DNA from 4 places in the Pseudomonas sp. Mb7 genome. Region 1 is predicted to be linked to each of the others. Evidence: riboswitches for the same ligand, from Rfam matches in the RefSeq annotation. Region 1 holds a riboswitch; each other region holds the start of a gene.
What was found. A riboswitch is a leader RNA that binds a small molecule or an ion and turns the genes downstream of it on or off. The one in region 1 is predicted to bind cobalamin.
Positions count from the first base shown of each region.

Region 2: another riboswitch for cobalamin. It lies ahead of ACOYXH_RS09740 (TonB-dependent receptor plug domain-containing protein); the one in region 1 lies ahead of cobW (cobalamin biosynthesis protein CobW).
Region 3: another riboswitch for cobalamin. It lies ahead of cobO (cob(I)yrinic acid a,c-diamide adenosyltransferase); the one in region 1 lies ahead of cobW (cobalamin biosynthesis protein CobW).
Region 4: another riboswitch for cobalamin. It lies ahead of ACOYXH_RS09100 (ABC transporter substrate-binding protein); the one in region 1 lies ahead of cobW (cobalamin biosynthesis protein CobW).

Region 1 is NZ_CP186501.1:2,839,050-2,841,245, forward strand. It holds gene cobN (cobaltochelatase subunit CobN) at 1-303, opposite strand, end outside; gene cobW (cobalamin biosynthesis protein CobW) at 307-1,380, opposite strand; cobalamin riboswitch at 1,480-1,691, opposite strand; gene ACOYXH_RS12945 (2OG-Fe dioxygenase family protein) at 2,041-2,196, shown strand, end outside.
Region 2 is NZ_CP186501.1:2,114,018-2,116,213, forward strand. It holds gene ACOYXH_RS09740 (TonB-dependent receptor plug domain-containing protein) at 1-883, opposite strand, end outside; cobalamin riboswitch at 976-1,181, opposite strand; gene ACOYXH_RS09745 (LysR family transcriptional regulator) at 1,229-2,122, opposite strand.
Region 3 is NZ_CP186501.1:1,078,755-1,080,950, forward strand. It holds gene ACOYXH_RS04930 (PQQ-dependent sugar dehydrogenase) at 1-118, opposite strand, end outside; gene ACOYXH_RS04935 (hypothetical protein) at 185-769, opposite strand; cobalamin riboswitch at 933-1,162, shown strand; gene cobO (cob(I)yrinic acid a,c-diamide adenosyltransferase) at 1,244-1,855, shown strand; gene ACOYXH_RS04945 (cobyrinate a,c-diamide synthase) at 1,852-2,196, shown strand, end outside.
Region 4 is NZ_CP186501.1:1,969,099-1,971,294, forward strand. It holds gene ACOYXH_RS09100 (ABC transporter substrate-binding protein) at 1-975, opposite strand, end outside; cobalamin riboswitch at 1,120-1,313, opposite strand; gene ACOYXH_RS09105 (Ppx/GppA family phosphatase) at 1,356-2,196, opposite strand, start outside.

The DNA.
Region 1 (2,196 bases):
GATCAGACGCTCGACGCCGTAGCGCCAATAGGCGATGCCGCCGTGCAGCGAGATCAGGATCACCTTGGCGTGGCGCAGCACTTCGTCGACGTACAGATCGACCGAAGCATGGTTCTGCACCTGCATCGGGTTGGCCAGACGCAGGCTCGGGTAATCTTCCGGCAACTGCTGCGCGGCTTCGGCGAGCAGCGCGAGACTGGAGTCGCCGCTGCACAGGATCACCAGCTCGGCGGGGGTTTGGCCAAGGTCGGCAATGTTGTCATCCGAGACGAAACCGCCGGGCTGAGTCCTGAGCAGGTGCATGGCTTAAACGCTGAGCGCAGCGCGCAGTTGCGCTTCGAGTTGCGCGGCGTCGAGCGCCTGACCAATCAACACCAGTCGCGTGACGCGCGCTTCATCAGCGCCCCACTGACGGTCGAAATGCTTGTCAAAACGCGTACCCACGCCTTGGATCAGCAGACGCATTGGCTTGTTCGGAATGGCGGCGAAACCTTTGACGCGCAGGATGCCGTGCTTGACCACCAGTTGCGTCAGGGCGTCGAGCAGCAGGCTTTCGTCGGCTTGTGGCAGTTCGATGGAGATCGAATCGAAGGCGTCGTGATCGTGGTCATCGTGGTCGTCATCGCCTTCACCGTGGTGGTGATCATGATGGCTGTGGCGGCTGTCGATGTGCTCCTCGGAACCGGCGCCGAGGCCGATCAGCACGTCCAGCGGCAGACGGCCGTTGCTGGCTTCGATGATTTTCACCGCTGGCGGCAGTTCTTCGGCGACTTCAGCGCGGACACGAGCGAGATCTTCCGGGCTGGTCTGGTCGGCCTTGTTGAGGATCACCAGGTCGGCGCTGGCCAGTTGATCGGCGAACAGTTCGTGCAGTGGCGATTCATGGTCGAGGTTCGGGTCGAGTTTGCGCTGGGCATCAACCTGATCCGGGAACGCGGCGAAAGTGCCGGCGGCGACGGCCGGGCTGTCGACCACGGTGATCACCGCATCAACGGTGCAGGCGCTGCGGATTTCCGGCCACTGGAAGGCTTGTACCAGCGGTTTTGGCAGGGCCAGGCCCGAGGTTTCGATAAGGATATGGTCGAGATCGCCGCGACGGGCAACCAGTTCGCGCATCACCGGGAAGAACTCTTCCTGAACGGTGCAGCACAGGCAGCCGTTGGCCAGCTCGTAAACGCGGCCGGTGGCTTCTTCTTCGGTGCAACCGATGGTGCATTGCTTGAGGATTTCACCGTCAATGCCCAACTCGCCAAACTCGTTGACGATCACCGCGATACGACGGCCCTGAGCGTTGTCGAGCATGTGGCGCAGCAGCGTGGTCTTGCCCGAGCCGAGGAAGCCGGTGACGATGGTGACGGGGAGTTTGGCCAGTGTTTTCATCGGTATGCCCTTTGGCAAGCGGCGGGCATACGGGACGAGAACCGGCAACGCGCGTGCGTGCCTGGAGAGTTCGCCACCGGATCACCCCGCCCGGTTGTAGTGAGAATCTGTGACGAGGCAGGTCTCCTGGCTGACGGCGTTCAGGCGCTGGGCCTGGCGTTGGCTGCGCCTTCCCGCGGGCTCATAAGTTGAGCTGGCAGTGGCATGGCAGCGAACATCACCGTTCACAGTTGCGGGGGCAGCCGCGGCATTGACCGCGTTCCCTTCTTAGCTCCGACATACGCCGGAGAACCTCGAATGCGCAAGGCTACGCATGCACGGCAGGCGGGTCAACGCCTGGATCATTGTGGTTATAAGGGCAGCAACTTTTTCATCTAATGATCGCGAACACTTCTCACTTAAAAAGTAGTTGTAAGTTATGTCTTACATGTCCTATCCGTTACATAAAAAACTACCACCGCGTTAAACCCTGAAATAGAGCGGCTGCGCGCATTCGATTACATATCTTTACAAAAACCAAATTGATAAATCAATACAAGATATGAACGATGAGTTCGCACAAGGACTATGAGTCTCTCAAGAAAGGATTTCTTGCATGGCTGATTATTATCAGTATTTGATCCTGCCTGTTTCTTTCCTGCACCCATGGGTATCCACAACATGAGTGCCGGTAACGCGTTACGGCTTTCAAGTGATGCCGGACTAAAGGAACTTTCCGAACTACTGCGCAATTGCCACTATGCGCACAGTGTTCACTATCCAGCATTGGATGTTGCGCTGCTGGGACGCGAAGCATGCCGGGCATTCAATGCGACC
Region 2 (2,196 bases), 730 kb from region 1:
GGCGCTCATTGACGGCCTGCTCGAAGGTCGCCGTGGCGATCTGCTGCACGCGGTCGTTAGTGGTCTTGTGGTTGTCGACCGGGCGGGCGAAATCGAGGTTGGCGTCGGCGTATTGGTAAAACAGCTCCAGCCGCGAATCATCGTCGAACGACTGAATCGCCTTGCCGCCGAACGTGGTGACTTCGTAAGCGCGATCCTTGCCGGAATCGTTTTTCATGTCGCGGTTGCGATAGGGCTGGTAACCGTCGGAGACGTTGTGACTGACGTACGCCAACAAACCGAGGTCGCCGAAGCCGTTAGTGAAGATATTCTCGACGCGGGCGTCTTCGGTGGTGCCGCCAAAGCTGTCGACGCCTAGATTCACTTCGCCGGCGGCTTTGCGCGATTGCGGGCTGCGGGTGACGATGTTGATCACACCGGACACGGCCTGGGTGCCGAACAACAGGCTCTGCCCACCCTTGAGCACTTCGATGCGTTCGATGGCGTTGGCCGGCAGGGTGTCCAGATAGAGGCCGCCGTACAGGCGATTGTTCAGGCGCACGCCGTCGAGCAGGATCAGCGTGTCGTCGTTGCGCCCGCCGAGCAGCGAATAGGTGCCGTAGTCGAAAGGGCCGTTTTTCGGCGCCACATACAAGCCTGGAATGAACATCTGCATCACGCGGCTGACATCGGCGCTGGGGCCGGCGCGTTCGATCTGTTCGCGGCTGACGATTTCGACCTTGCTGCCGAATCTGGCCATGTCGGCGACGGTGGTGGACTCCACCGACGGTGCGGAAACGATTTGTTGATTGAGTTCCAGCGGCGCGTCGTCGGCCAGTAGCAGCGGGCTGAACAGGCAGCCAAGGAACAGGGTTGGAGCAGAAGTGTTGAAAGGTCGAATCATTGTCTTCTCGAAAAGGATCTTCGCAGAAGAGCATGCAAGAGAAGGCATCGCGCACAGCCAATACCGGCCCATGCCCGCCCACCGCAGGATTTTGCCAAACGAAATTCCAGGCCGGTCTCCGGGCTCGCGCGTATCGAGGTTTTCACCTTCCCATGGCCGTCTGGCCACAGTGGTGTATTGAAAACATCACGCGCATACCGTTGCGGGGGCAGCACCGGACTTGTTCGAAAAGAACGTACCGGTTTCCCGTTTCACCCCATGCACGGCGGCATGGGACACCTGAAACTGGCCGGCATCTGAACATTCGAGGAGCGTCTCGTCAATGTGGCAACCAACGGGGGGGAGCTATTGGATGCGTTCCAGAGCGACAAACTGGCCACTCAACCACGCATAAAGCTGAGACACCGCCGGGGTGATCTGCTTGCGATGCGGGCACACCAGACTCAACGGTGAGGCATTGCCGGGAAAATCCTTCAGTAGCACGACCAGTCGCCCTGCGATCACGTCTGCACTGACGTCCAGCCAGGATTTGTTGGCGATGCCTTCGCCGCTCAACGCCCAGCGGCGCACGATGTCGGCGTCGTCGCTGAACATCGGTCCCGAGACCTGGATCGTTTCACTGCCCAGGCTCCACTTGTCGTAGATCCGGCCGCCTTGCTGGTAGAGCAGGCAAGCGTGGTTGTGCAGATCGTCCGGCGTTTGCGGGTATCCGTGGCGCTCCACGTATTCCGGTGCGGCGACCAGCACCCGCCGGTTCCACGGTGCCAGCGGCAGCGCCACGTAGTTGGCATCTTCATTCGAGCCGTATCGAATCGCCACGTCTACCGGGTCACGAAACAAGTCGGCCATCTGGTCCGACAGGGAAAAGCGCAAGGTCAGTTCCGGGTGCTGGCGGCGAAACAGTGTGAGCCACGGCAGCAAAATGTTGCGCCCCAGATCGGACGGCGCCGTCACTTGCAACACGCCGCGCAACGTGGCGCTTTCACCGCGCAGGTTTTCCTTGCCTTGCTTGAGCGCCTCCAGCACCGAGTGGGCGGTGGGCAAGTATTGCTCGCCCTCGGCGGTTAATCGCAGACTGCGGGTGGTGCGCGCAAACAGGCGCACGTCCAGCTCACGCTCCAGACGCTTGATCGCCGCGGCAACCTGACCGGGCAATAAATCCGCCTCATGGGCGGCAGCGGTGAAGCTGCCCAGCGCGGCGCTGCGGGTGAACAAACCAAGGTCATCGATGCGGATCATTTTCACTCCTGCAGTGAAAGTGTTGGCGCATTCTGCTGGTTTTTCTTTGTGCTTGGGAAGTCGAAGATGGCGGC
Region 3 (2,196 bases), 1.8 Mb from region 1:
GTTCGGGTAGTTTCGGTGATGGGCCGGTGCCGTCGGAGACTTGCAGGCTGGAGGATTCACCACAGGCGGCGAGCCCTCCGGCGAAGGCGATGACAAAAACGAGCTGGGGCTTGCGCATTGCTGATCTTCCCTATGAATGCATTCCTAATCATAGAGGAGGGCGCAAGCCCGATGGTTCAACTGCTCAGCCGCGGGCTTCCTTGAACAGCACGGCGATGCCCGGGTGATAGTTGCCCGCTTCGCTGCGCAATTTGCGGTAGGCGTAGGGGAAATACCAGGCGACCGCGCAGGTGTGTTCCTTTTGCAGGTCGTCGACCATGTCTTGCAGTTCTTCGGGGCTGGCGCTGTGCTGGGCTTTCTGCGGCGCGACAAACAGGCAGCCGAGCTTGAGGTCGCTGGCATAGCTGATGCGTTTGGCGTCGTTGGTGATGTCCAGCAGGGCTTGAGTCAGATTCAGGTTGGTAACCTTTGGCCAGCGCTGAGTGGCCTGGATAAAGGCGCGGTCTTCGGCACCGGCGAGAAACAGATCGGCGCGGGCATTGCGCTCGCCTTCTTCGTTCTGCTTGCGCGTGGCAGTGTCGTTCAAAGTGACCAGCTCAGCCATCCAGGCTGCGGCCGAGAGCACTCCGAGATTGGCTTTCTCGTCATGCCAGTAAGGGGTGTCGCTGTCGCCGCGCACGGCGTTGTAGCGGTCGATACAGTCAAACCAGCGTTCAAGCACCGGGCGCAGGAATTCCAGGCGCGGGTTGCTGATGATCATGCCTTGCATCGTCATCATCCTTTATTGTTGTAGTGGGCTTTTCGAGAAAAGCATGGCTCTTTGATATCATTTGTATCAGTGTGGCACAAGATTGGCGGCAGATAAGTGATCGGCGGCAGTTATTCGCCCGATGGCCGCCTCTTTAATTGACGCTCCACCCCCAACCCTCTAACCTTCGCGGCTTGTTTCAGGTGCTCTGTGACCTGCGTCGACAGAGTGAAACAGGGAAGCCGGTGAGGGTTGTCTTCGCACGAAGAACCACCACGATCCCGGCGCTGCCCCCGCAACGGTAAATGAGTGAAAACTGCGCCTTGAGCCACTGCCTCGAAAGAAGCGGGAAGGCGCGCAGTCAGGCATGCGCCGCTCATGAGCCCGGAGACCGGCCTGATCCATCCAGCGGCATCACGGTGGGCGATGCCAGGCTTTTTGCCGTCTATTCTTGTGCCTGCCCGCCGTTATCCAGCCTCAACGGAGAGCTCCCCCATGACTGATTCCCCCGAGCGCGACGAACGCCATCTGGCGCGTATGCAGCGCAAAAAAGCCGTGATCGACGAACGCATTGCCAACTCGCCCGACGAGTGCGGCCTGGTGCTGGTGCTCACCGGCAATGGCAAAGGCAAAAGCAGCTCGGCGTTCGGCATGCTCGCCCGCGCCATGGGCCACGGCATGCAGTGCGGTGTGGTGCAGTTCATCAAGGGCCGCAACAGCACCGGCGAAGAGTTGTTCTTCCGGCGCTTCCCCGAGCAAGTGCGCTTTCACGTGATGGGCGAGGGCTTCACTTGGGAAACCCAGGATCGTCAGCGCGACATCGCCGCCGCCGAAGCCGCGTGGGCCGTGTCCCGTGAATTGCTGCGTGATCCGTCGATCGGCCTGGTGGTGCTCGACGAATTGAACATCGCCCTCAAGCACGGCTACCTCGATCTTGATCAGGTGCTCAGCGATTTGCAGGCGCGTCCGCCGATGCAGCATGTGATCGTCACCGGTCGCGCGGCCAAGCCGGAAATGATCGAGATGGGCGACACGGTCACCGAAATGGGCATGCTCAAACACGCTTTCCAGGCCGGCATCAAAGCGCAGAAAGGCGTCGAACTTTGAATCAACCACGTCACTGCCCGGCGGTGCTCATCGCCGCGCCGGCCTCCGGTCAGGGCAAGACCACCGTCACCGCCGCGCTCGCCCGTTTGCATCGCAATCAGGGGCGCAAAGTGCGCGTGTTCAAATGCGGCCCGGACTTCCTTGATCCGATGATTCTCGAGCGCGCCAGCGGTGCGCCGGTGTATCAACTGGACATGTGGATGGTCGGCGAGCAGGAAAGTCGTCGTCTGTTGTGGGAAGCCGCCAATGAGGCGGATCTGATTCTGATCGAAGGCGTGATGGGCCTGTTCGACGGCACGCCTTCCAGCGCCGATCTGTCGCGGCACTTCGGCGTGCCGGTG
Region 4 (2,196 bases), 870 kb from region 1:
TTGCTCAATGCCCTCGAACATGCGCAGGCTCGCCTGCATGGCCATGGCATCAAGAATGATGATGCGGTTGTGCTTCACCGCGTCCATGTTGCGCGTCACCGGATCACTGCGCAGGAAGGCGAGTTTCTTTTCATAGTCGTCGGCGGGGAAACGTCGACGATCCATGCGCGCGATGACCAGGAAGGTCGGATTGGCCTTGGCGATGGTTTCCCAACCGACGGTTGGCCACTCCTCATCGGACGCCACCACGTTGCGCACGCCGAGGGTGCTGAGCATGAAATCGGGAACGCCTTTGTGCCCGGCCACGAACGGCTCGATGTCCATTTGTGCGCTGGAGAACCACACCAGCGCGCTGGCGTCTTTGAGCTGTTTGCCTTGGGCGGTGGCAATCGATTTGGCGAGACTGGCTTTGAGTTGATCATTGAGCTGCTGGCCACGCTCCTGAACATCGAAGATCTGCGCCAGTTGGCTCACGCTTTTGTAAATCGTCTCGATGCGAAACGGCGCCAGTCGCGTGCCATCGGCGCCGACGAGGTTGTCCTTGGCTTCGCAATCGGAAGGCAGCAGATAGGTCGGAATCTTCAGTTCATGAAACTGCTCGCGAGTACCCACCGCGCCTTGCGGGCCGACCATCCATTCCAGTTCCACGGCGACCAGTTCCGGACGCTTGCCGATCACCGATTCGAAACTCGGTTCGTTGTCAGCCAGACGCTCGATCTTGTCATCCTGCGCTTTGTATTTGGCCAGCACATTGTTGAACCACAACGAGGTGCCGACGACTTTGTCGCCCAGGCCCATGGCGTAGAGCATCTCCGTGCCGGCCTGGCCGATGGTCACGGTGCGCGTCGGTGCGTGCTGGAAGGTCAGGGTGCTGCCGCAATTCTCGACCGTCAGTGGATAGACAGTCGGTGCCGCCTGCGCCAGGGCGCCAAGGCTCAGGCCGGTAATGAGGGTGGCAACGCGGGGCAGCAGCATGGGGCAGTCTCCAGGGGAACCGTACGGGGAGCGGGAGAGTACGGTCTGGAAACACACCATCGAACGCGGTCAGGAAAACAGCGCAAGGCCGGGCAGCCAACGAAGACGCGCACGGCACGATGTCCTTCCCGGACACCCCGCCGGTTAGTAATCACTGTGCCGGCAGGTCTCCTGACTGATGCGTCATCGCCTGGCTCCGGCCTTCCCGGGATTCACCCAGTGGCAGTCGTGGAGCAGGCTCGGCACCTACAGTTGCGGGGGCAGTTCCGATCAGTGCTGTGCAAGCACCTCGGATTCCCTATTAGTCCCGTTCGGGAACCGACGGCGGCATGGTAGTCGATCGAGCCGCTGAAGGGGAGACGAATCTGCCGTGGCGAGGATTAGTGTTGGCTCATCAAACCGTGCAATACGCCCAAACGCAGGCCCGGTTCGGAGGGCAGCATTTGTGCGATACCGAATACTTTGAATGCCGCCAGCATTAACACCAGACCGCCGGGCAGAATGCTCTGGCGGTGTGGTTGCAGACCGGCAAGCTTGAGTTGTTGCACGTTGTTTACCTTCAACAACAGCAGCGACAGGCGCAGCAGTCCGCCGTAGGTGATGCCGTCCTGACCGAAGTCGTTGAGGCGATTGGTCTTGAGCACTTTGGCGAGCATGCGCGCGGTGCCGGACGAACCGATGGTCTGCTGCCAGCCTTGCGCGCGATAGCGCTTGGCGACATGTTCAAACTGCAGAATGGCGAAGCGTTCAGCCTCCTGTAGCGCGCCGGCGGACACATCGCCGCCGCGAAAGAAACGCGTGCTCAAGGTGCCGCTGCCGATGGCGATGCTTTCGGTTAACAAGGGTTGTGAGCCCTGGCCGAGGATCAGCTCGGTGGAGCCGCCGCCGATGTCGACTACCAGGCGCAGGTCGTCGGCGCTGGGCAAGGCGTGAGTTACGCCGGCGTAGACCAGCCGCGCCTCTTCATGGCCGCAAATGACGTCGATGGGAAAGCCCAGATGCCGCTCGGCACTGGCCAGAAAAAGTTGCGCGTTGTCCGCTTCACGCACCGCGCTGGTGGCCACCGCACGAACACGGCCGGCCTCGAAACCACGCAGCTTCTTGCCGAACCGCGCCAACGCCTGCCAGCCGCGATCCAGTGCCAGTGCATCCAGCGCACCACCGTCAAAGCCTTCGGCAAGGCGCACCGGCTCGCGCAGGGTTTTCACTTCCTGAATCTGC